4 regions of the Brotaphodocola sp. genome follow, and region 3 is predicted to be linked to each of the others. Evidence: riboswitches for the same ligand, from Rfam matches in the RefSeq annotation. Region 3 holds a riboswitch; each other region holds the start of a gene.
What was found. A riboswitch is a leader RNA that binds a small molecule or an ion and turns the genes downstream of it on or off. The one in region 3 is predicted to bind thiamine pyrophosphate.
Positions count from the first base shown of each region.

Region 1: it holds a riboswitch for thiamine pyrophosphate, as region 3 does, so the genes downstream of both, thiW (energy coupling factor transporter S component ThiW) here and thiC (phosphomethylpyrimidine synthase ThiC) in region 3, are expected to answer to the same signal.
Region 2: it holds a riboswitch for thiamine pyrophosphate, as region 3 does, so the genes downstream of both, thiS (sulfur carrier protein ThiS) here and thiC (phosphomethylpyrimidine synthase ThiC) in region 3, are expected to answer to the same signal.
Region 4: it holds a riboswitch for thiamine pyrophosphate, as region 3 does, so the genes downstream of both, AC4EVX_RS10230 (ABC transporter permease) here and thiC (phosphomethylpyrimidine synthase ThiC) in region 3, are expected to answer to the same signal.

Region 1 is NZ_CFAHBC010000011.1:12,948-18,741, forward strand. It holds gene AC4EVX_RS05995 (FAD-dependent oxidoreductase) at 1-614, shown strand, start outside; gene AC4EVX_RS06000 (DUF1667 domain-containing protein) at 607-1,002, shown strand; gene AC4EVX_RS06005 (TrmH family RNA methyltransferase) at 1,039-1,863, opposite strand; TPP riboswitch at 2,069-2,172, shown strand; gene thiW (energy coupling factor transporter S component ThiW) at 2,269-2,862, shown strand; gene thiM (hydroxyethylthiazole kinase) at 2,819-3,736, shown strand; gene thiE (thiamine phosphate synthase) at 3,880-4,527, shown strand; gene AC4EVX_RS06025 (alpha/beta hydrolase-fold protein) at 4,710-5,474, shown strand; gene AC4EVX_RS06030 (esterase family protein) at 5,493-5,794, shown strand, end outside.
Region 2 is NZ_CFAHBC010000029.1:6,420-12,213, forward strand. It holds gene treP (PTS system trehalose-specific EIIBC component) at 1-767, shown strand, start outside; gene treC (alpha,alpha-phosphotrehalase) at 893-2,572, shown strand; TPP riboswitch at 2,768-2,876, shown strand; gene thiS (sulfur carrier protein ThiS) at 3,032-3,226, shown strand; gene thiF (sulfur carrier protein ThiS adenylyltransferase ThiF) at 3,262-3,933, shown strand; gene AC4EVX_RS10285 (thiazole synthase) at 4,148-4,912, shown strand; gene thiH (2-iminoacetate synthase ThiH) at 4,988-5,794, shown strand, end outside.
Region 3 is NZ_CFAHBC010000008.1:47,564-53,357, reverse strand. It holds gene AC4EVX_RS05110 (FMN-binding protein) at 1-922, shown strand, start outside; gene AC4EVX_RS05105 (TetR/AcrR family transcriptional regulator) at 1,625-2,176, shown strand; gene AC4EVX_RS05100 (GNAT family N-acetyltransferase) at 2,273-2,794, shown strand; TPP riboswitch at 2,903-3,013, shown strand; gene thiC (phosphomethylpyrimidine synthase ThiC) at 3,202-4,545, shown strand; gene thiD (bifunctional hydroxymethylpyrimidine kinase/phosphomethylpyrimidine kinase) at 4,581-5,402, shown strand; gene AC4EVX_RS05085 (SIS domain-containing protein) at 5,555-5,794, shown strand, end outside.
Region 4 is NZ_CFAHBC010000028.1:30,009-35,802, reverse strand. It holds gene AC4EVX_RS10235 (Hsp70 family protein) at 1-2,113, shown strand, start outside; TPP riboswitch at 2,195-2,300, shown strand; gene AC4EVX_RS10230 (ABC transporter permease) at 2,447-3,220, shown strand; gene AC4EVX_RS10225 (ABC transporter substrate-binding protein) at 3,338-4,420, shown strand; gene AC4EVX_RS10220 (ABC transporter ATP-binding protein) at 4,443-5,189, shown strand; gene AC4EVX_RS10215 (TatD family hydrolase) at 5,186-5,794, shown strand, end outside.

The DNA of each region.
Region 1 (5,794 bases), on a different contig from region 3:
TGAGCCATACAGTGACGGGAATTCACGGAAAATCCCGACTTGAGTCTGTGACGGTCAGCGAGGTGGATGAGAATTTCAAGCCGATTCCAGGAACGGAGAAAGATTATGACTGTGATACGCTGATCCTCTCAGTTGGTCTGATTCCGGAAAATGAACTCTCCTTAAAAGCCGGGGTGACCCTCGATCCGAGAACGAAGGGACCTCTCGTCGATGAGAACTGTCAGACGAAGGTTCCGGGAATCTTTGCAGGAGGAAATGTTCTCCATGTTCATGATCTCGTCGATTTCGTTTCTCTCGAGGCAGAGCGTCTCGCAGATGCCGTCGTCGACTGGGTGAAGACACAGGAGCTTCCGGAGTGTGAGATTGCAGTGGAAGCAGAAGGTCCTCTCGGATATGTGCTTCCGGAGGCGATCAGCGGGGAGAAAGATGTGACGTTCTCGATGCGTGTGCGCCGTCCGATGAAGAATTGTCGTATTACAATCTCTCAGGACGGGGAAGTTCTTGTATCTAAGAAGCTGAAAAAGGCGATTCCGGCGGAGATGGAGCAGATGGTGCTTCCCCATGCAAAGCTGAAATCCAAGAATCCGGTAAAGGTGGTGATCTGCAGTGAATAGAGTATTTACCTGTATTTTATGTCCAAACGGATGTGAGATTGAAGTCGATTATGAGGGGACAACGCTTCACTCAGTCAGCGGAAATCTCTGCCCGAAGGGAAAAGAGTATGTGACACAGGAACTGGTATGTCCGAAGCGAAACATCGCAACCTCTGTGCTTGTAGAGGGAGGCGAACTCCCGCTTGTGAGTGTGCGTCTGACTGCCCCGATTCCGCGCGAGGAGATTTTTCATGTGGTTGAGGAGATTCGCAGACAGTGCCTGACCGCACCGGTCTATGCTGGAACCGTGATTCTTCCAAATGTTCTCGGTCTCGGCGCAGATGTGATTGCGACAAAGACCATTGCTCGTGCCAGAGGGCTTGCCGGTATCACGGAAAGCAAAACGTAAGCTCTTGTCGGAGCTGACGGAGCACACGATTGCGGGTCATTGCTTTCTGCGTCCGAGCTGCCAGAATGCGACCGCGCTGGCACTTGCAACATTCAGGGAATCGACCTCGTGGTATATCGGAATCATCACGGTGTAGTCGCAGTTTGCGATCGTTTCCTTAGCGAGACCATCACCCTCTGTTCCGAGAACCAGAGCGAGTTTGTCTTCGCGCATCAGCTGTGGATCGTCGATCGAGACCGAGTCCTTCTTGAGTGCCATTGCGACACTGCGAAATCCCATCGCCTTTAAGCGATCCATGCCGTCTTTTGACCAGTCGCCATCGATGAAAGTCCACGGAATCTGAAAGACGGTTCCCATGCTGACGCGGGAGGCACGGCGATAGAGCGGATCAGTGCATCCGTGTGTCAGAAGCACGGCATCCATGCCGAGACCGGCAGCGGAGCGAAAGATCGCGCCGACGTTTGTCGGATTCATCACATTTTCGAGGACAGCGATGCGGTGAGCGTTCGCACAGACCCTCTCGATCGACGGAAGTGATTTTCGGCGCATGGCACAGAGGATTCCGCGCGTCAGTGCAAAGCCGGTGAGCTTTGTCAGGACATCGAATTCTGCGACATATGCCGGAACATCCGGGCATTTTGCGAGCAGATCTTTCGCCTGCGTCTCAATGTGCTTTTTTTCAAGCAAAAAGGAGACTGGCTCATAGCCTGCCTGAAGCGCCCGCATGATGACATTAGGGCTTTCCGCAATAAAAAGCCCGGTCTGCGGTTCGTAGTAGCGCAGAAGCTGGTTTTCATTCAGCCGTGCATATAAGTCAAGTTCCGGTGCAGAAAAATCTTTAATTTCTATGATATTTGCCATAATCAAAAAACTCCATTTCATCATTTCTGGTCTTATTTTATAACGGCGCAGACAGATTTGTCCAGAATATGTTTGCGCAATGCGTGAACAGTAACAATTGACACTTTTTATCAAATATGATATGCTTGGTAACGAAAAATAAGAGAGCAAAACAAAAAAAGTCTTAAAACTTTCAAATTTTTTAAAATAAAAAAGATAGCAATGAGATGACAAGCGCGGGAGCCTGTGTGACAGGCTGAGAGGAAGATTGATCTTCGACCGTACCTGATTTGGGTAATGCCAACGGAGGGAAGCCTGAGAATGAGGAGTGTATCTCCGGAGCAAGTTTCCCGGAAGATATGCTCTTTTTATTTTTACAGGTTTCAATTACAGATCCAAAATACCGAAATCAGGAGGATGAAAAGGATGGAAAAAGAAAGAGTAAAGACATTTCGCATGGTATTTTTGGCAATGATGGTGGCAATCGGCGTGGTAATCTCCCCGATTCTGAGAATTGAGGGAATGTGCCCGACCGCGCATCTGATCAATATCACCTGTTCCGTGTTTATGGGACCGTGGTATTCTCTTCTGTGTGCCTGCATGATTGGTGTGATCCGCATGATGTTCATGGGAATTCCGCCGCTGGCTCTGACCGGAGCGGTGTTCGGAGCGTTTCTCTCCGGTGTATTTTACCGTGCCTCAAAGGGAAAAATCATCTGTGCGGTCTTCGGTGAGATCTTTGGCACCGGAATCATCGGTTCCCTCGTTTCCTATCCGGTTATGGCATTTCTGATGGGAAGAGAGGGACTCAACGCGTTCTATTACACCCCGATGTTTATCTCCGCGACGATTATGGGCGGAGTTACCGCATATGTATTTTTAAAGGCGTTGAGCCAGACGGGAATGCTTGCAAAAATTCAGGAGAGTCTGGGAGCAAAAATTTATGACAAGAACGGAAGAAAAAAGAGAGATGGACATGCAACTGATGAAACGCATGCAGGAGATGCGAAATTATATTAGAGAGACACAGCCGTTAATTCACTGTATCACAAATCCGATCTCGATTCATGATTGCGCGAATGTGATTTTGGCGACGGGCGCGCGACCGATCATGGCAGAACATCCGAAGGAAGTGGAGGAGATCACAGCGGTCTCCTCCGCTTTGATGCTGAATCTCGGGAATATCACGGATGTGAGGATGGAATCGATGAGACTTGCACTTGCGCAGGCGAACCGAGATAAGATTCCGGTGATCCTTGATCTCGTCGGCGTGACTTGCAGTCATCTGCGCCGAAGATTTGCGGAGTCCCTTTTGGAAGAGGGACAGTTTGCGGTGATCAAGGGAAATATTTCAGAGATTTTGGCGGTTGGTTCCCTGCCGTTTCACGGAACCGGCATCGATGCCGGGGCGGAGGATGCGGTTTCCGAGGAAAATCAGAGCCAGCGCGGAGAAGTCGCAAAATCGTTGGCAAAAACGTTGGGTTGTGCGGTTCTTGCAACCGGGAAAAAAGATCTCGTTGCGGTCTCTGATCAGGCATTTCTTGTCTCAAACGGAGATCCGGCATTGTCCGGAATCACAGGGACGGGATGTATGGTGGGAGCGCTGACTGCGTCCTATCTTCCGGCAGTCTCAACCCAGTCTCTTAGATCTTCTATTGGAACAAAAGGCACGGATTCTGAGTATTTGGTGGGTGATTCTTATGCAGAGGCGGAATCCGCATTTTCAGAAGGGGCTCTTTCGGCACTTCTCGGTGTTGTCACAATGGGAATTGCAGGGGAGAAGGCGACAAAAGCTTCCCGCGGTCCGGGAAGCTTTCAGACAGCACTTCTCGATGAAATTTTCTGCTTGAGCGAGGAGGCGTTTGCGAGAAAAGCCCGGATTTACCCGCTGTGACGTAAAAAGAAAAATGGATGAGAAAGAACCAGAAAGAAGAAACAAAAAAGAAACAGAGAAAAGAAATAAAGAAAAAATAGGAAATTAGAACTAGAAAATAGGAAATCAATAGGAAATAAAAACGAGGGGAGGATGATGCAGAGATGAAACATTTGGATATGAGTCTGTATCTGGTGACGGACAGCACCTATCACACGGAGGAATCGTTGCTTCGGACAGTCGAGGAGGCATGTGAGGGAGGAGTCACGATTGTACAGCTGAGAGAAAAGCATGCAGGAGGACGGGAGTATCTTGAGAAAGCACGAAAGGTTCGCGCGATCACAGAGCGCTATGGCGTTCCGCTGATTATTGATGACCGTGTCGATGTGGCGATGGCATGTGGAGCGGACGGCGTTCACGTCGGAGCGTCGGATCTTCCGGTCGCAGAGGCGCGTCGGATTCTCGGACCGGACAAGATCGTCGGAGCGACCGCAAAGACGGTGGAGACGGCGCTCAAAGCATATGAGGATGGGGCAGATTACCTTGGGGTCGGAGCGATCTATCCGACAACGACAAAGGTTGTGACAATCCGCACCGAGGTTTCAACGCTCGATGCGATCTGCCGTGCCGTGCCGATTCCGGCAGTTGCGATCGGCGGTTTGAACCGGGGAAATATGGGAATTCTGGATGGAACCGGAATTTCCGGAATTGCGGTGGTATCTGCGATCATGAAATCGGAGAACCCGAGAGAGACGGCGAGAGATCTGCTCAAGGAAGTGCACCGGATGAGAAGAAATTTTGAATTCAAATAAATTAAAAGCATCCGTTTTTAGTATTGTGGTCTGCATTGAAAAGAGGACGCTCCTGTGTTAAACTATCCATAACACGGGAGCGTTTTTATGTGTGGTTCGCACAGTGCTAGATCGTTGCCGAAGCAACTGCGCCTTAGCGCGAAAATGTGCAGGAATTTTTTAGAGAGCGAGAATACAAGACAATGGTGAAAAAATGGGAGATTACAATCCCGCAGTTTACGGGAAATGAACCGCGCAGAGCCTATATCTATCTGCCGGAATCTTATGAATGGGACCCGGAACGGCGATATCCGATTTTATATATGTTTGATGGTCACAACGTATTTTTTGACTGGGATGCCACCTATGGAAAGTGCTGGGGAATGAAAGAGTATATGGATCAAAGTAAGACCCAGATGATCGTAGCGGCGGTGGAATGTAACCGCGGAGCGGACAATGGACGACTCTCCGAGTATTCTCCGTTTGATTTTTCCGATGCAAACTATGGAAAATTTAAGGGACGCGGAAGAGAGACGATGGAATGGTTTGTGCGCGAATTTAAGCCGTATATCGATCAGAATTACCGCACGATTCCAGATCGGGAGCACACCTACATTGCAGGAAGCTCGATGGGCGGTCTGATGAGTCTGTATGCAGTCAGTGCGTTCAATGAGGTATTCTCCAAGGCAGTGGCGCTGTCTCCGTCAATCTGGACGGCACCGGGAAAGATCGCAAAGATGATCCGAGAGACGAATTATGGACCGGAGACGACAGTTTATCTCGACTACGGTTCAGAGGAGCTTGGATATCGTGAGAAGGCATCGGACCAGTTTGCAAAGGTGACGGGACTTATGATCAAGAAGGGCGTTTTCGTATCCTCACGAATTATCCCGGGAGGCACGCACAGTGAGGCAAGCTGGGAGCGCCAGATTCCGTTTTTTATGGAAGCCCTGAATTATCAGCGATAAGATAATATAAGAGGAAGGATGGCAAGCGACATGGAGATGAATTACGTAAAGCAGTACAGCCCGGCTCTGGGAAGAGATATGGAGTGCAAGATTTACGGTCATGGGGGAAGACCGGTGCTCTATATTCCTTGTCAGGACGGGCGTTTATTTGATTTTGAAAATTTTCATATGCATGAGACCTGGGCACCGTGGATTGACCGCGGGGATGTGATCGTGTTTGCGATCGACACGATTGACCGGGAGACCTGGTCGGATGCAAATGGAGATCCGTACTGGAGAATTCGTCGGTATGAGCAGTGGATTCGCTATATCACGGATGA
Region 2 (5,794 bases), on a different contig from region 3:
GCGTGTCGACAGGTACAACCGCAAATGCAATCGGTGTCGGTGGAATCCCGGGAATCCTCTCGATTCAGCCTCAGTACATGCTCTCATTTGCATTCTGCATGGCAGTTGCAGTTGTAGTTCCGTTTCTTCTGACCACGATTGTTGGAAAGAAAAAGCTGAGTGCAGAAGAGATGAGTGACACAGCAGAAAAAGAGAGTATGACAGCACTGGTAGCAGAAGCTGAGACAGGAAATGTCGCAGAAAATAAGAAAGAAGTAAAAGTAGAAAATAAGACGAACGTAGAAGCTGAGACAAAAAATGAGACGGCAACAGACAGCGATCTGACTGCATTCTTATCCGGAAAAGCAATTACGCTTGCAGAGGTGAATGATGGCGTCTTTTCCGCCGGAGTTCTTGGAGATGGAATGGCGATCATTCCGGAAAATGAAACCCTGTATGCACCGGCAGATGCAGAGATTGCAATGCTGATGGCAGATTCCCGTCATGCCTGCGGACTCAAACTGGAAAACGGAATGGAGATCATTCTTCATGTCGGAATTGATACCGTGGACATGAACGGAGACGGTTTCGAGTATCTCGTTGAGCAGGGACAGAAAGTCAAATCAGGTACCCCGTTGCTTCATTTTGACAGAGAGAAGATCAAAAAAGCAGGACACAGAGATGTGACGGTCTGTGTGGTGACCGGCATGGGAAATGCACAAAAAATCGATTTCCACACAGGAATGGATGTGACAGCGAAAAAGACAAAGATTGCAAGTGTTTGCTGAGGTGTGAATTTTTAAATGTGCCCGGTAAAAGATAAGCAGTGAAATATGCCCGCTAAACGATAACCAGTGAAATATGATCGATAAAATATGATCAGTAAGAAAAATAGTGCAGGAGGAAATGGGCGATGACGGATTTTAGCAATAAAGTAGTTTACCAGATTTATCCGAAGTCATTTCGGGATACGAATGGAGATGGAATCGGAGATATTCCGGGTGTAATAGAAAAGTTGGATTACTTGCAGGATCTCGGTGTGGATTATCTGTGGCTGACTCCGTTTTTTGTCTCCCCGCAGAGAGACAATGGCTATGACGTTGCAGATTATCGAAAGATCAATCCGATGTTTGGAACAATGGAGGATGTGGAAAATCTGATTTCCGAGGCTAAAAAACGCGGAATCGGTCTGATGCTCGACATGGTTTTCAACCACACTTCAACGGAACATGAGTGGTTTCAGAAAGCTCTCGCCGGTGATGAAAAATCCCAGAACTACTATATTTTCAAGGAAGGAACTGCGGATCAGTGTCCGACAAACTGGCAGTCAAAGTTTGGCGGAACTGCATGGGAATATGTGCCGAAGCTCGGAAAATGGTATCTGCATCTCTACGATGTGACGCAGGCAGACTTAAACTGGGACAATCCGGATGTCCGGGAGGAGCTGAAAGAGATCCTGCGTTTCTGGAAGAAGAAGGGAATCCATGCGTTCCGCTTTGATGTCATTAATCTTGTCTCTAAGCCGGAAAAGATGGTGGACGATTTTGAGGGAGACGGAAGACGGTTTTACAGCGATGGTCCGCACATCCATGAGTATCTCAAGGAGATGGTCAGAGATACCGGAATCGAGGATTTTGTGACAGTTGGAGAGATGTCCTCGACCTCAGTCGAGCATTGCATCCGTTATTCCTCCCCGAAGGAGAAAGAACTCTCGATGTGCTTCAATTTCCATCACCTGAAAGTGGATTACAAGAATGGGGATAAATGGGCGTTGATGGAGCCGGATTACAGAGCGTTAAAAGCGCTCTTTAAAGAGTGGCAGATGAAGATGCAGGCGGGAGATGGCTGGAATTCACTCTTCTGGTGTAACCACGATCAGCCTCGCATTGTGAGCAGAATGGGCGATGAGACGACATACTGGAAGGAGTCCGCAAAGATGCTTGCGGGCATGATCCATCTGATGCGCGGTACTCCGTACATCTATCAGGGTGAGGAGATCGGTATGCTGAATGCGCATTATCCGTCGATCGATCGGTACCGCGATGTGGAGAGCTTAAACTACTACCAGATTCTGCTCAATCAGGGAAAGAGCGAGAAGGAGGCACTTGAGATCCTCTCAGCGAGATCCCGCGACAACAGCAGAACGCCGATGCAGTGGAATGACGAGAAGTATTGCGGATTTTCCACAGCAGAGCCGTGGCTTCCGGTGTCCGATGCGTTCAAAAAAGGGATCACTGTTTCCGCACAGAAGGACGATGAGGACTCGATTCTGGCATTCTACAAGAAGCTCATTTCCCTGAGAAAAGAATATCCGGTGATCGCAAAGGGCGAGATTGAATTTTTAGAGACGGAATCCGACAAGATCGTGGCATACTGCAGAAGCCTTGGTTCCGACCGGCTGACAGTATTTTGCAATCTCGGCAGAAAGGAGCAGACGGTTCCATTCGATGAGACGTGCAGGAATGGTCAGGTTCTGCTTGAAAATTATAAAGATCAGAAGGAGCAGAATTTTGCAGGACAGGAATCCTACACGCTGAGACCATATGAAATTCTTGTAATCGAGAGCAAGGCAGATGGAAATCCTGGAAAATAAAGAGAGCAGGAAGATTGATCTGACAGGCATTTATTATCACCGCCTTAAGTGGGTCGATGATTTTAAACAGGTGGATGATCAGATTCTCAAGTTTGAGCCGACGACGAGTGGTCCCGGCTCGAATTTTCACGGCAATATTTTGTTTCGAATTATAATGAGAAAAAACTTGCAAATCTTTTTGAAATTTTGTATAATACCATACAAATAGGGAGCTCAAATGGATGGGCTGAGAGTAGACTTAATTAGTCTTGACCTGGAACCTGATTTGGATAATGCCAACGTAGGGAAATACATGTCGCGAAGAATGGACTTGTGTGCCGTTGCTCTCTGTTTTGTGTGAACTGGGGGCACCACTTTTCACAGAGGATACAGGCGCCGGATGACACTAAGATTGTGTCGTCCGGCGCCTTTTTGCGTTGTTTCGTACGGTGTTAAAAGAGAAAAGAGGAGAGTGCGCAGATGGTAAAAATCAATGGAGAAGAGAAGACGATTGCCGGAAAAAATCTGCTCGAATGCTTAAAAGAGGCAGGATTTGAGCCAGAGCGAGTTGTTGTGGAGCGCAATTTTGAGATCATTCCGAAAGATCAATTAGGAAATGTGACGATTCAGGATGAAGATGAGATTGAAGTTTTGAGATTTGTCGGAGGAGGCTGATCGGGGAGAAAAGAGAAGAAAGAGAGAGAAGAGAAGTGAGAAAAGGAGAAGAAATTAAAAAGAGAATGCAGGAGTCTATTTCCAAAGAGGAGCTGGATCGTGCATTTGATGCGAGATTCCCGAAAGAAATGCAGGTAAAACTTCACAATGCGAAAGTTGCGATTGCCGGTCTTGGCGGTCTTGGTTCTAATATTGCGGTTATGCTTGCGAGAAGTGGAGTCGGGAAACTTTTTCTCGTGGATTTTGATGTGGTGGATGTTACAAATCTGAACCGCCAGATGTATTTGATTCCGCAGTTGGGAAAGCCGAAAGCGGAGGCATTGTCGGAGATCCTGTATCAGATTAATCCCTATGCAACATATGAATCTGTCTGTATAAAAGTTACACCTGAGAATGTGAAGGAGCTGTTTGCGGAGTATCCGATTGTGTGTGAGGCATTTGACCGCCCAGATCAGAAAGCAATGCTGGTTCAGGAGCTTCTGACTCAGTGTCCAGAAACGATTGTTGTGTCGGGAAATGGAATGGCAGGATATGAAGATGCGAATGAGATCCGGACAAGACAGATGATGAGACGGTTGTATGTGTGCGGAGACCAGAGCACGGATGTTGGAGCGGGGATTGGGTTGATTGCTCCGAGAGTGAGTGTCTGCGCAGGGCATGAGGCAAATAAAGTGCTGCAGTTGATTATGCAGGGAGCATGCGAGTGAGAAAAGTAAAGAAAGCGTGAAGCGAGAGTGAAACAGAGCGCGATCTCAGAGCCAGATGACAGATCGATAAAAATAAGGACAGAAAGATAAAAGATGCAGAGCAAGAAAAAACATACCAAAGCATACAGAGCAGGATAAAAACGGGAAACAGAGAACAGAACAGGAACAAAAAAGGAACAAAAAGGGATAAAAAAAGAAAAGGAGAGAGAAAACGATGGAAGATAAGTTTGTGTTGGGTGGAAAAGAGTTTAAGAGCCGTTTTATTTTGGGATCAGGAAAATATAATCTGAATTTGATTAAATCTGCGGTGGAACAGGGAGGAGCAGAGATCATCACGCTTGCGCTTCGCCGTGCCAATACGCAGGAGAGTGAGAATATTCTTGATTTCATTCCGGAGGGAGTAACCTTGCTTCCAAATACATCCGGAGCGAGAAATGCGGAGGAGGCTGTCCGAATTGCGCGCCTGAGCAGGGCGATGGGATGTGGAAATTTTGTGAAAGTTGAAATCATGCGCGATGCAAAATATTTATTCCCGGACAACTACGAGACGATCAAGGCGACGGAGATTCTGGCGAAAGAGGGATTTGTCGTTCTTCCGTACATGAATCCGGATTTGAATGTCGCGAGAGATCTTCAGAATGCCGGAGCCGGAGCCGTTATGCCGTTGGCAGCTCCGATCGGAAGTAACAAGGGACTCGCGACAAAAGCGATGATTCAGGTATTGATCGATGAGATTGATCTGCCGATTATCGTTGATGCGGGAATTGGCAAACCGTCTCAGGCGTGTGAGGCGATGGAGATGGGTGCAAGTGCAATTATGGCAAATACCGCAATTGCGACAGCGGGGGATGTCCCGGCGATGGCAGAAGCCTTCAAGCTGGCGATTGAGGCAGGAAGAAAGGCTTATCTGACTGGAATGGGACGCGTGCTTGCAAGAGGAGGAAGTGCTTCCGATCCGTTGACGGGATTTTTGCGCTAGGATGAAGTCGCAGAAAAAGAGAAAACGGAAAAGAGAAAACGGAAAAAGAGGAAGCAGAGAAAGAGGAATCAGCAAATGAACGAAGAAAATCAGGTATATTTTGTAGACAGTGACAAGCTCCCGCCAGCTGCTCTTGAGAGGAAGCACCGGCTGGAGCAGGATCCGTCGTTCCGCACGAACCATATGGAATATATGGAGGGAATGCAGATCATTGAGTCTGACATCAAGGATAAAGTGCTCAAGGCGATGGATGAATTTGATTATAATGCGTACACAGCCAGCGATGTGGAGCGGGCACTCTCCCATGAGTCGTGCACGATTGAGGATTTCAAAGCACTTTTGTCTCCGGCAGGCGCACCGTATCTCGAGCAGATGGCGAGAAAGGCAGAGGAGATCACGAAGAATCATTTCGGAAATACAGTCTATATTTTTACCCCGCTCTATATCGCAAACTATTGCCAAAACTACTGTATTTACTGCGGGTTTAACTGCTATAACAACATTCGACGCAAAAAACTGACCTTTGAGGAGATCGAGCACGAGATGCAGGTGATCGCCAAGACCGGAATGGAAGAGATTCTGATACTGACCGGTGAGAGCCGGGCATATTCGGATGTAAAATACATCGGGGAAGCTGTGAAGATTGCGAGAAAGTATTTTAAAAACATCGGCATTGAGATTTATCCAGTCAATGTGGACGAGTACAAATATCTCCATGAGTGCGGAGTGGACTATGTGACCGTCTTCCAGGAGACTTACAACACAGATAAGTATGAGACGCTTCACCTGATGGGGCATAAACGCGTCTGGCCATACCGTTTCGACTCACAGGAGCGCGCTCTGCTCGGAGGCATGAGAGGAGCGGGATTTTCGGCGCTCTTA
Region 3 (5,794 bases):
TAACTTTACTGCTGGTGAGGGTCTTGCAGAAAGCGAGTGGAGTTACACAACGCTCTACGCTAGCTCGAAGACAGGCAGTGTTGAGAGAAATCCGGAGATCAATATCCAGTCTGGGCAGTTTGAGATTTACGGAGTTGCAAGAAATGCAGAGCTGATCGGTGATTTGACTGTTTCTGTAAGCGGAGCATCTAAGATCAAGTTCATCGGTGCACAGTACAGCGGTAAGCTCGATGGAGACATCTCTGTGACGGTCAACGGTGATGAGGGCGCAATGCTTTACTCCTTCGTCGGAAGACAGAGCAGTGGAGAGGTAACTGGCGATTTGAATCTGAAACTGGAAGGTGCAGTTGAGCTTAACAGTGGATGGTTAGCAACCTACCAGACTGTTCAGTATAACGATGATGCAAGCTGGGGAACTCTTGATCTGTCAGAGGCAGATCTCACTGAGGATGAGGTAAAACTCTTCAAGGGATTTGAGAATGTAATCAAAGCTAATGAGGATGAGATTACTGAGGAAGTTCCGGCAACCGAGGTAGCTGAGAAGAAGACTGAGATCGAGACGGATCAGATAGAAGAAATCACAGAGGACGGCGAGACCGCAAAGGATGAAACCACAGAGGAGGATTCCAAGAAGGATGAGACGGCTTCTGATGAAGATGAAATCACCGGTGACGACGAGATCATTGATTCTGATGAGACAACGGATGAGATCACAGATGATGCCGAGGATGAGAAGTCCGAGGACGATTCCAAGGACAGCGGTTCTGAGAATGCTGAGTCTGAAGAAAAATCTGATGAGGATTCCGAAGCTGACGCAGATGAGGTAGAAGAAGATACAGAGGACGCAGAGATCGAGGGTGAGAGCGATGTCGAAGAGACAGTCGAAGAATCCGAGCTGATCGAGGAGGACTCTGAGAACTAAAGAATTGGTAGCGTAAGTAGCAAAGAAGAATTTTTAAAGAGACCAGAGGTTTCGCAGATTCTCCCCGAAAGGGAGAGCGTTTGTGGCATCTCTGGTCTTTTGTTTTAATGTGCTTTGGCACGAGATTGTGGAAAATTTGTGGATAAATAGGGTGAATAAACATGCATATATCAGTGAATATCATGCAATATTTTTTGTGGATAATGTGGATAACCCAAATTTCCACCCTCAAATAACTTTAAAATCACCTTCAAACAGTCCTCATAAAAATCATATTAATAACCTGTTTATAACCTGCTTAACATGCAGGTTTTTTATATTAAAAAGATAATAAAACCAGCTTTTTTTAACCAGGTTTTTCTATTAAAACAACACTTGTTGATTTAAAGCAAGTAGAGTATAATAAAAAGGCTCAAAAATGGCGATATTATCCATACAAGTGTTGAGATAAAGAAATAAACCAACATCTGTATGGATATTAAAAGAGAATAACACAACATATGTTGCGTTAATAGAAATAATTAAACCAACATATGTTGAAATAAATAACAAAAAACCAACAAGTGTTGTGATAAAACGCCATAAAAAACCAACATCTGTTGAGTTAAAAGATTTATTAAACCAACATGTGTTTAGATAATATAGGAGAACCAGCATAAAAAGCATATGAACAAACCAAATAATAAAAGAAAACGTACCTCTATGGAATGTATTGAAAAGGTATTTATGGAGCTTCTCAGAACAAAAAAATTAAGTGAAATACAGGTTACTGATATTTGCAAACAGGCAGGTTTGAATAGAACCACATTTTATGCAAGTTATGCAGATGTGTATGATCTTGCAGACTCGGTTCGCAACAAATTTGAGAAGGTATTGCCGGAGTTTTACAATGGAGATCAGGACACTTTGAATGGCGAAGAGGAAGCAGATCACAGAGGATATTATTTGCGCCTGCTTCGTCATATAAAGGCAAATCAAATTTTTTATAAGACTTATCTCAAATTGGGGAATGATACTCCTTATGGGATGTTTTCTTATGATAAGAATGACAGAAAGCGGATGCAACCGCATTTGGAGAGTCAGAGTTCCTTAGAAAAATATCGCATGGAATTTCTGCGCGGTGGAATTTTTCAGATTATCAAGATTTGGCTTTACAATGGATGTCAGGAGACTCCGGAGGAACTGCTTGGCGTTGTGGAGGCAGAATGTCAGGGATGGATTGCGGAAAAAGGAAAACTCCCAAGGATTTTTTAATCTTCAATCTTCAAATGACAAAAGAGAAAAAAGGGCAAGTTAAGAAAGAATCAAAGAGAATAGGTGCAACAAATCATTCAGAAGGAGAATAGAGAGATGAGAGAGATCAGAGTGGCACAGCCGGAACAGCTTGAAGAAATCATGGGGATCTATGCGTATGCACAGAAATTTATGGCGGAACATGGGAATCCGACCCAGTGGGAGACGATTTATCCGCCGAGAGATCTGGTTGAAGAAAATATTCATCAGAAGAAATGTTATGTCTGTATGGACGGAGGCAAGATAGAAGCAGTCTTCTATTTTGCGAAGGAAGAAGACGAACCTTCTTACCGTCAGCTTGAATCAGGAGAATGGCTCAATGACAGACCTTACGGTGTCGTTCACCGGATTGCGGTGGCAGAGGGGACACGTGGAGCCGGCTCGTTTTGTCTGAACTGGGCATTTGAACAGTGTGGAAATTTGAAAATCGATACGCATGACGACAATAAGCCGATGCAGAACCTTCTCGCAAAACTTGGGTTCGTGTACTGTGGCAAACTTAAACTGGAGGAGAATGATCTGAGAAAGGAATTTCAGGAAGTGCGAAATCCGTGGAGAGGATATCACAAGGCGAACTGAGGAATTTTCTCGATTCGTTCAGAAAAAAACTGGACAGAATCATTCGACAGTGATAAACTAAAGAAGAATAAAATCAGATAATTTCATTCAGACAAAATAATTCAGATAAAAGCAAACAAAGGGAGCTTGTGGAAGCAGGCTGAGAGGAAGTAATCAAACTTCGACCTTAATAACCTGATTTGGGTAATGCCAACGTAGGGATCGAATGCGAAAACCGATGACCGAAAGAACATTTCAGACGGCGTCCTGTAAAGAACATCTCGTTCCCACACAGGATGCCGTTTTTTGATTTCATAATTTTGTAATTCGTACCATAATTCGTGGGAAATTGTATTTTATGACACAAAAACGCTTCATGTAAATACACCAAAGAATATTTTATATGAATGATATGAATGAATCGCGTCATGCTGATGAATGCTGTTATAGGAGGAGAGAAAATGAGAGAGTACACAACACAGATGGATGCGGCGAGAAAGGGAATCATCACGCCGGAGATGAAGATTGTAGCAGAAAAAGAAATGATGAGCGAGGAAGAACTGCGTGCCCTGATTGCGGAGGGCAAGGTAATCATTCCGTGTAACCGCCTGCACACTTCGATTGATCCGAACGGAGTCGGTTCGATGCTCAAGACAAAAATCAATGTCAATCTCGGAACTTCCCGTGACTGGAAAGATATTGATATGGAGCTGGAGAAGGTAAATGACGCAGTGAAGATGGGAGCGGAGTCCATCATGGATTTAAGCTCTTACGGAGACACGCAGGCATTTCGTCGCAAGCTGACCGCAGAGTGTCCGGCAATGATCGGAACCGTGCCGATTTACGATGCCGTTGTCTACTATCATAAGGCACTCAAGGACATTACCGCGGAGGAGTGGCTGAAGATTGTGGAAATGCACGCAAAGGATGGCGTGGACTTCATGACGATCCATGTCGGCATCAACAAGAGCACCGCAAAGCGTTTCAAGGACAACAAGCGCCTGATGAACATTGTATCGAGAGGTGGATCAATCATCTTTGCATGGATGATGATGACCGGGGAGGAGAACCCGTTCTATGAGTATTATGATCGCGTTCTGGAAATCTGCCGGGAGTACGATGTGACGATCAGCCTTGGTGATGCCTGCCGTCCGGGATGTCTTGAGGATGCAACTGACATTTCCCAGATTGAGGAGCTTGTGACACTTGGCGAGCTGACCCGCCGTGCATGGGAGAAGGATGTGCAGGTTATGGTAGAGGGACCGGGTCATATGCCACTTGACCAGATCTCTGCAAACATGAAGATTCAGCAGACCGTCTGCAAGGGTGCTCCGTTCTATGTCCTTGGACCGCTCGTCACGGATATTGCACCGGGGTATGACCATATCACCGCAGCGATCGGAGGTGCGATTGCAGCAGCATCCGGCGCAGCCTTCCTGTGCTATGTAACTCCGGCTGAGCATCTTCGCCTTCCGGATGTCAACGATGTAAAAGAGGGAATCATTGCTTCCAAGATTGCAGCCCATGCAGCAGATATTGCAAAGGGCGTAAAGGGTGCAAAAGATTGGGATCGCGCAATGGGCGCAGCGAGAAAGAAACTCGACTGGGAGGAGATGTTCAAGCTCGCAATCGACCCGGAGAAGGCGAGAGCATACCGCGCATCTGCAAAGCCGGAGAAAGAGGATACCTGCTCGATGTGTGGAAACTTCTGTGCAGTCAAGAATATGAACCGCATCATGGACGGAGAGATCGTTACCATTTTTGATGAGTGATGAAAATAAATAGGTAATAGGTGACAGTGACAATTATGGAAAACGGAGACGATAAAAAGATCAGCCGGAAAACCGTTCTGACGATCGCTGGATCGGACAGCAGTGGTGGAGCCGGGATTCAGGCGGACTTGAAGACGATGACGGCACTTGGCGTCTATGGAATGAGCGCAATCACGGCGTTGACAGCGCAGAACACGACCGGAGTGGCGGGGATTTTTGAGGCAGATCCCGCCTTTGTCGGACTTCAGCTCGACAGTGTATTCACAGATATTTTTCCGGATGCAGTGAAGATCGGAATGGTTTCCGGAAAAGAGACGATCCGTGTGATTGCGCAGAAACTTCGCGAGTATCATGCGAGAAATGTCGTGCTCGATCCGGTTATGGTGTCAACGAGTGGTTCGAGACTTCTTGCAGAGGATGCGATGGGGATACTCGCAGGGGAACTTCTTCCGCTGTCAGCGGTTCTGACTCCGAATATTCCGGAAGCTGAGATTCTCGCAGAGATGAAGATTGAGAATGAAGCTCAGATGGAAGAAGCCGGAGAAAAGATCTCAAAGCGCTACGGTGGTGCGGTTCTGGTAAAAGGTGGTCATCAGATCTCAACCGCAAATGATGTTCTCTACCGTGATGGGGAGTGGATCTGGTTTCGTGGAAGCCGGGTCAACAACCCGAACACACATGGAACCGGATGTACACTCTCATCAGCGATCGCCTGTGGACTTGCAGAGGGAAAGAGCGTGGAGGAGAGCGTAAGATGTGCAAAAGAGTATCTTACGGGAGCACTTGCCTCCGGTCTGGATCTCGGAAGGGGAAGCGGACCGCTCGATCACTGTTTCAAGATCAGACCGCTTACTTAGGCGTTGTGCATAAGCGCAGAATCCCAACTTCACGAATTCTTTTATTTATAGTATAATAATGAGTATAACTCAGAGTGGATGCCTCCTCCTCTAAAGGTGGAGGCATCGGACTTTTGCCACCGGCAAAGAAAATGATGGAATGAGGTTGAGGGATGATTTTTGAACAACTTACGGAGATGAAGGGATTTACTCATCAGGAGCAGGCTGTGGCCCGTTACATCTTGGAGCACACAGAGGCAATTCTGCCAATGTCTGCGGAAGAACTGGCGAAGGCATCTTACACCAGCAAGGCGACGGTAATCCGCTTGAGTAAGAAACTTGGACTTGCCGGATATCAGGAGCTGAAATTCCAGATCGTTTCAGAGAGTGTGCAAAATATCCGGATCAATCAG
Region 4 (5,794 bases), on a different contig from region 3:
TGGCGAGATTCCGTCGGATTTGCTCTCCCTTGAGACAGAGAAAAATGTCATGGTCTTTGATCTCGGCGGAGGAACTCTCGATGTGACGCTTCACAGAGTCAGCAGTACCCCGGAGGGCTTGATTGACATTCGAGATCTTGCGATCAGCCGTTATACGCTTCTCGGCGGAGACAATTTCGATGAGCTTCTCGCGGAGGATATGCTCAAGAGATTTCAGGAAATGTATGAGATTGTCGTTCCGACCAAGCGCAGGGAAGAGGTGATGTGCAAGCTCAGAAAGCTGGCGGAAGAGCTGAAAGTAAAGATTTCAATGGCATATGATGACGCAGACATGTCAGGCGTACAGCTTCCGGATGATTACAGCGAGGAAGTCATGGACATCAATCTCTACGACGCGTACTCGTTTGAGACGACCTACACAAAGGCGGAGATGGAGAGCATCCTTGCGCCTTTGATGGGATATGCATATAAGATGGAGGATGTCGGAAGAATTCAGAAGATGGATGAGCGCGATGTCAATAACATCATTTATCCGATTCTCGATGTGCTCGACAAGGCCGGAAAAGGAGTGAAGATTGACGCGGTTATTTTAAACGGTGGAATGACGAAATGCTATCTGATTCGCCAGAGACTGAAAGAATTTTTCGGATTTGAACCGCTTGCGACGAGTGATCCGGATCTCGCAGTTGCGCGAGGAGCTGTCTATTATCATTATTGCCTTCACAAATACCATGTACAGAGAATTGGGGCAAAGAACAATGGAAATCAGACGCTCACAGCGACTGCGGAATCAGTTGGAAATCCGATGCAGGAAAATCGTGAGACAAACACACCTGTTTTCCATACCGGAACGATTTTAAATGACTCAATCAATCTCGGTCTGAGAAATGAGTATGTCAGTCTGTTGATTCCTGCCGGAACTCAACTGCCCTATCGATCAGAAGAAATTAGGGATTGCTATAAACTCGACAAGACGACAGATGCGATTGGAATTGAGCTTTACCTTGGAAGGGGAACGACAAAGAATCTTCCGAACCGGCGCATTGCGACGAGAGTTGTGAAATTTCAGAATCCTTATCCGGCCAACACGCCGATCAGTTTCCAGATTTATATCAATTCAATGAGAATGATGACGATGGAGGCATGGATCACCGACCGCCCGAAGACAAAGACGATCATGGAGATGGACATGGCATCCTTGAAGACAACGGCGAAAAGTGCACGGGGAATCAGTGCGATCGGCAAGATGAAGCTCAATGCAAAGAGTGAGCTAAACGGTCTCAAACTTCTCGCAGAGAAGAATGAGAGACTTGGATTTAAACTTAACGGAGAGGTCAAGAAAGCCTTGGAGGCGATTGGACAGGCATCCAATCCAGAAGACTTTTTTGAGCCGTGCATGGATCTGATCAATTCCTGCAATCAGGCCGATTTGATGGTGGGTTACGTCTACGCAATCGGAATTTTGCTCAGGGACGGTTGGAGCGAGTCGCAGAAAAGAACGATTTTGCAGAGGGCAAAACAGCATTTCAATCCCTATGCAACCGCAATCAGGCAGTCAAGTTATGTTTTAAGAAATGCGCTCGAAATGATTGCGTCTATGGACCCGAATTTCGTTGATTTTTATGTTGAATATATGACGAAGATGCCGGGAGAGGCGGAGTATCAGAAACTTGCGATTTTCCAGTTTGTGCTCCGATATGAAAAGGATGATGCAAAAATTGCAAACTTCTTTGAGCACTTTTTCCGAATGGCGGACATGAACAAATGGGTGGCAAATCTGATGATTCAGCGTTACGGAAGAGGAACCGAGAAAGAAAATCAGCAGAAATTTGCAAAATTTGTGAAAAATCTATCTGCGGGTCTTCGCACAAAGGAGAGGGAGCTGGTACAGGATTATGCGGTGCTGGTAATTGCAGAGCTTTGTAGCAGGAACGGAGAGAACCCACTGCAAAACGATAAGTACACCGTTAAACCGGTATGGCAGGCTGTGAAAACGTATCTTGCCGGGGATGAGCGGACAGATTTTGTTTCGGCGGTGGAGAAGATCTGGAATGATGAAGAACTCAACGAAAAGGAGATCCAGGCGACTGGCGCAATCTTCAAGGCGGGATGAGGTGCGCATTTGTCATTGTCATTGCCAAAAAGATGTGCTATAATTAACGGGCGCAAAAAGAAAAATAAGAGTGATGAATATAAATACAAAAAGGGGAGTCTGCATACAGGCTGAGAGGAAATAAAGGATTTTGACCCATGACCTGATCTGGATCATGCCAGCGTAGGAAAATAAGAAGAATAAAGAAATCTGGAAATAATAGGATTCTGATCGTTCTAAGAAAAACCGCTGTCCCGTGATGGCGGTTTTTCTGTTTTATATTTTTCTGTTTTTTGATATTTCGTTGTGGTGACGCATCTGTTGAGAAAATAAAAGGGAGTGTTGTGGACAAAGATGAAAAATACAAGAGAAAAACTCACGCCGGTTTTTTTTATTCTGGCGGTGTTGGTGTTCTGGGAGGGAGCGGTTCGGGTACTTCAGATTCCGCTCTACGTCCTGCCATCGCCGATTGCAGTGGTTCAGGCGCTGATTTCAGAGAGTTCAGAGCTTTGCGGACATGCACTCGTGACGACGGGGGAGGCACTTCTCGGAATTGTGATTGCCTTTGTGTTGTCACTGGTGCTTGGAACTTTGATGGATTCGTTTCCGGCGATTCGGGGCAGTCTCTATCCGATCCTTGTTGTGACACAGACGGTTCCGATGATTGTGATGGCGCCGATTCTGATCATTTATATGGGATTTGGAATGGCACCGAAGATTTTGACGGTTGTGCTGATGTGCTTTTTCCCGGTTGCTGTCAGCTTTGCGGATGGTCTGGCGCGGGTGAATGAGGAGTATGTCCATCTTGTACGCTCTTACGGGGCAGGAAAGTGGAAGGCATACTGGCTCGTGAAGATTCCGGCCGCAATTCCGGAGCTTCTTTCTGGAATGAAGGTGGCAGCGACATACAGCATCAGCGGTGCAGTGGTCGGAGAGTGGCTTGGTTCCCAGAAAGGACTTGGATATTATTTGCTCCGCGTAAAAAACAGCTATATGCTCGACAAAGTTTTTGCGTGCGTGGTCTTTATCATTGTGCTGAGTCTGTGCATGAATGGACTTACGCGCCTGATTGCCTGGGTGACAATGCCGTATGAGCGAAAGAAAACAGGAGTCAGAGCCGGAAAATAAAGAGTTGGGAAAATTTCTAAGAGATCAAGCGCTCAAAATCAGAGCAGGATCAAAAATATGCAGAAATGCAAAAAACAGAAACACAGAAAACAGAAACGCAGAAAAGAGGAGAACATTATGAGAAAAACATGGAAAACAGCAGGAAGTATGCTGATGGCAGTTGCTTTGCTGACGGCAAGCCTTTCAGGATGTGGCGCATCAAATGAGACGGGTGAGACGAAGACTTCGGAGTCTGCAAGTGCAGAGTCTGCCGAGGAGAGCAAGGCAGAGGCTTCCAGCGTTTCTTCAGATGCCGGCGAGAAAGAAGATGTGACAGTGATTCTTGACTATGTGGCAAACACAAACCACACGGGCATGTATGTCGCACTGGATCAGGGATATTATGAGGAAGAGGGATTAAACGTCAACATCGTGGAGCCGACTGAGGGTGCAACTGCTACACTTGTCGCTGTTGGAAAGGGAGATTTCGGCATCAGCTATCAGGAGGATGTGACTGTGGCACTGACTTCCAAGGAAGCTCTTCCGATCAAGGCAATTGCGACACTGATTCAGCACAATACTTCCGGCTTTGTGACCTACGCAGACAAGGAGATTACCTCACCGAGGGACTTTGAGGGAAAGACTTATGCAGGTTGGGGCGGTCCTGGAGAGGAAGCTGTCCTGAAAGCAGTGATGACGCAGGCTGGTGCAGATTTTTCCAAGTTAAACATGGTAATCTCTGACGGTTCCGGCTTTGAGGCACTGAAAGATAAGGTGGACATCATGTGGTTTTTTGAAGGCTGGGATAATGTAAAGTGTAAGCTCAATGATTTCCCGATCAACTATATGGAGCTTCGCCAGCTTGATGAGCGTCTTGACTATTACACTCCGGTTATCATCGCAAACGACGATACACTGAAAAATAAGCCGGAAATGGTGAAAAAATTCCTCTCGGCGACCGAGAAGGGTTACCGCTATGCGATTGAGAATCCGGATGAGAGTGCAGAGATTCTTCAGAAGTATGCACCGGATTATGATCTTGAGATGCTGAAGATGTCTCAGGAGTATCTGTCTGGAAAGTATATGGAGGATACCGACCGTTGGGGCGAGATGAAGGACAGCGTGTGGGATAACTATACCGATTTTATGGCAGAGTATGGTGTGATTGATCACAAGATTCCAGCTGGAGATTGCTACACAAACGAGTTTCTTCCGGAGTAAGGAAGATGAGCAGGAGGACGCAATGAGAAAACTGGAAGTATCCGGACTGGTATTTTCCTATGAGAATCGAAAAATTTTGAATCAGCTTGATTTTTCTGTCGAGGAGGGCGAGTTTATGAGCATTCTCGGTCCCTCCGGTTGCGGAAAGTCGACGCTCTTGAAACTGATGACGGGGGTGCTTGCTCCGGAAAGCGGAGAAATCCGGGTGGATGGAGAGTCGATTCAGGGAATTACCGAACATTTTGCCTACATGCCACAAAATGACCTTCTGTTCCCTTGGAAGACAATTTTGGAAAATGTCTGTCTCTATGGACGAATTCATGGAACCTCAGCTCAGGTGAAGCAGGAGGCAGAGCGTCAGATCGAGGCGTTTGGTTTGAGAGGCTATGAGAATGAGTATCCGTCTGCACTTTCCGGTGGAATGCGCCAGAGAGCTGCCTTCCTTCGGACGCTTCTGTGCCATGCGGACATCCTGCTTCTTGATGAGCCGTTTGGCGCGCTCGATGTCATCACGCGCGGAGAGATGCAGGACTGGCTTCTTGGTGTCCGAAAAAAGATGAACCGCACCGTGCTTCTCGTGACACACGATATGGATGAGGCGATTTATCTGTCCGACCGGATTCTGATTCTCGATCGCAAGTCAGGGAGGGTTCGACGGGAACTTTGCATCACCGAAAAAAATCGCTCCCGTGACTGGCTCTATCAGCAGGGAGATCTGCGCAGGGAGATTTATCAGGAGATCATGGGTGAGAGGAATGCAAAGGGATGAGAGCAGATGAGGAAAAGAACAACGAGTTGAGCTATGCGGATGCACATGCCCATGTTCCAACGATGCAGGAGGCCTGTCAGAGAATAGAGAACCGGATTCTTACGCTGGCATCTGCGGGAACTCCGGCTGAGGCACAGTGCCTGACAGAGTTTTGCAAAATTCCGGGTGCAGAGGGCGTGTTGATTCCAACATTCGGGCTTCATCCCTGGCACAGTGCGGAGTACTCAGTGCAGGATCTACTCTCATATCTGGAGACTTGCAGGGTCGTCGGGGAGATCGGCATGGACAGCTTATGGTGTGATGTGCCGTTGAAGCGCCAGCGGGAAGTCTTCGAGGAGCAGCTTTTGTTTGCCTGTCAAAAGAAGAAACCGGTTGTGCTTCACACAAAGGATCAGGAGAGGGAGATTGCTGAACTGATCCGCCAGTATCCGAATCAGTATCTTGTGCACTGGTATTCCGCGGATCATGATTTGGAGCGTTATCTCGATCTCGACTGTTTTTTTTCGGTCGGACCGGATGTGATCTGGAATCCGATTGTGCAGGAAGTCGCAAGAGTGGTTCGCCCGGAGCGGATTCTTGTCGAGACAGATGGGATGGAGGCGGTC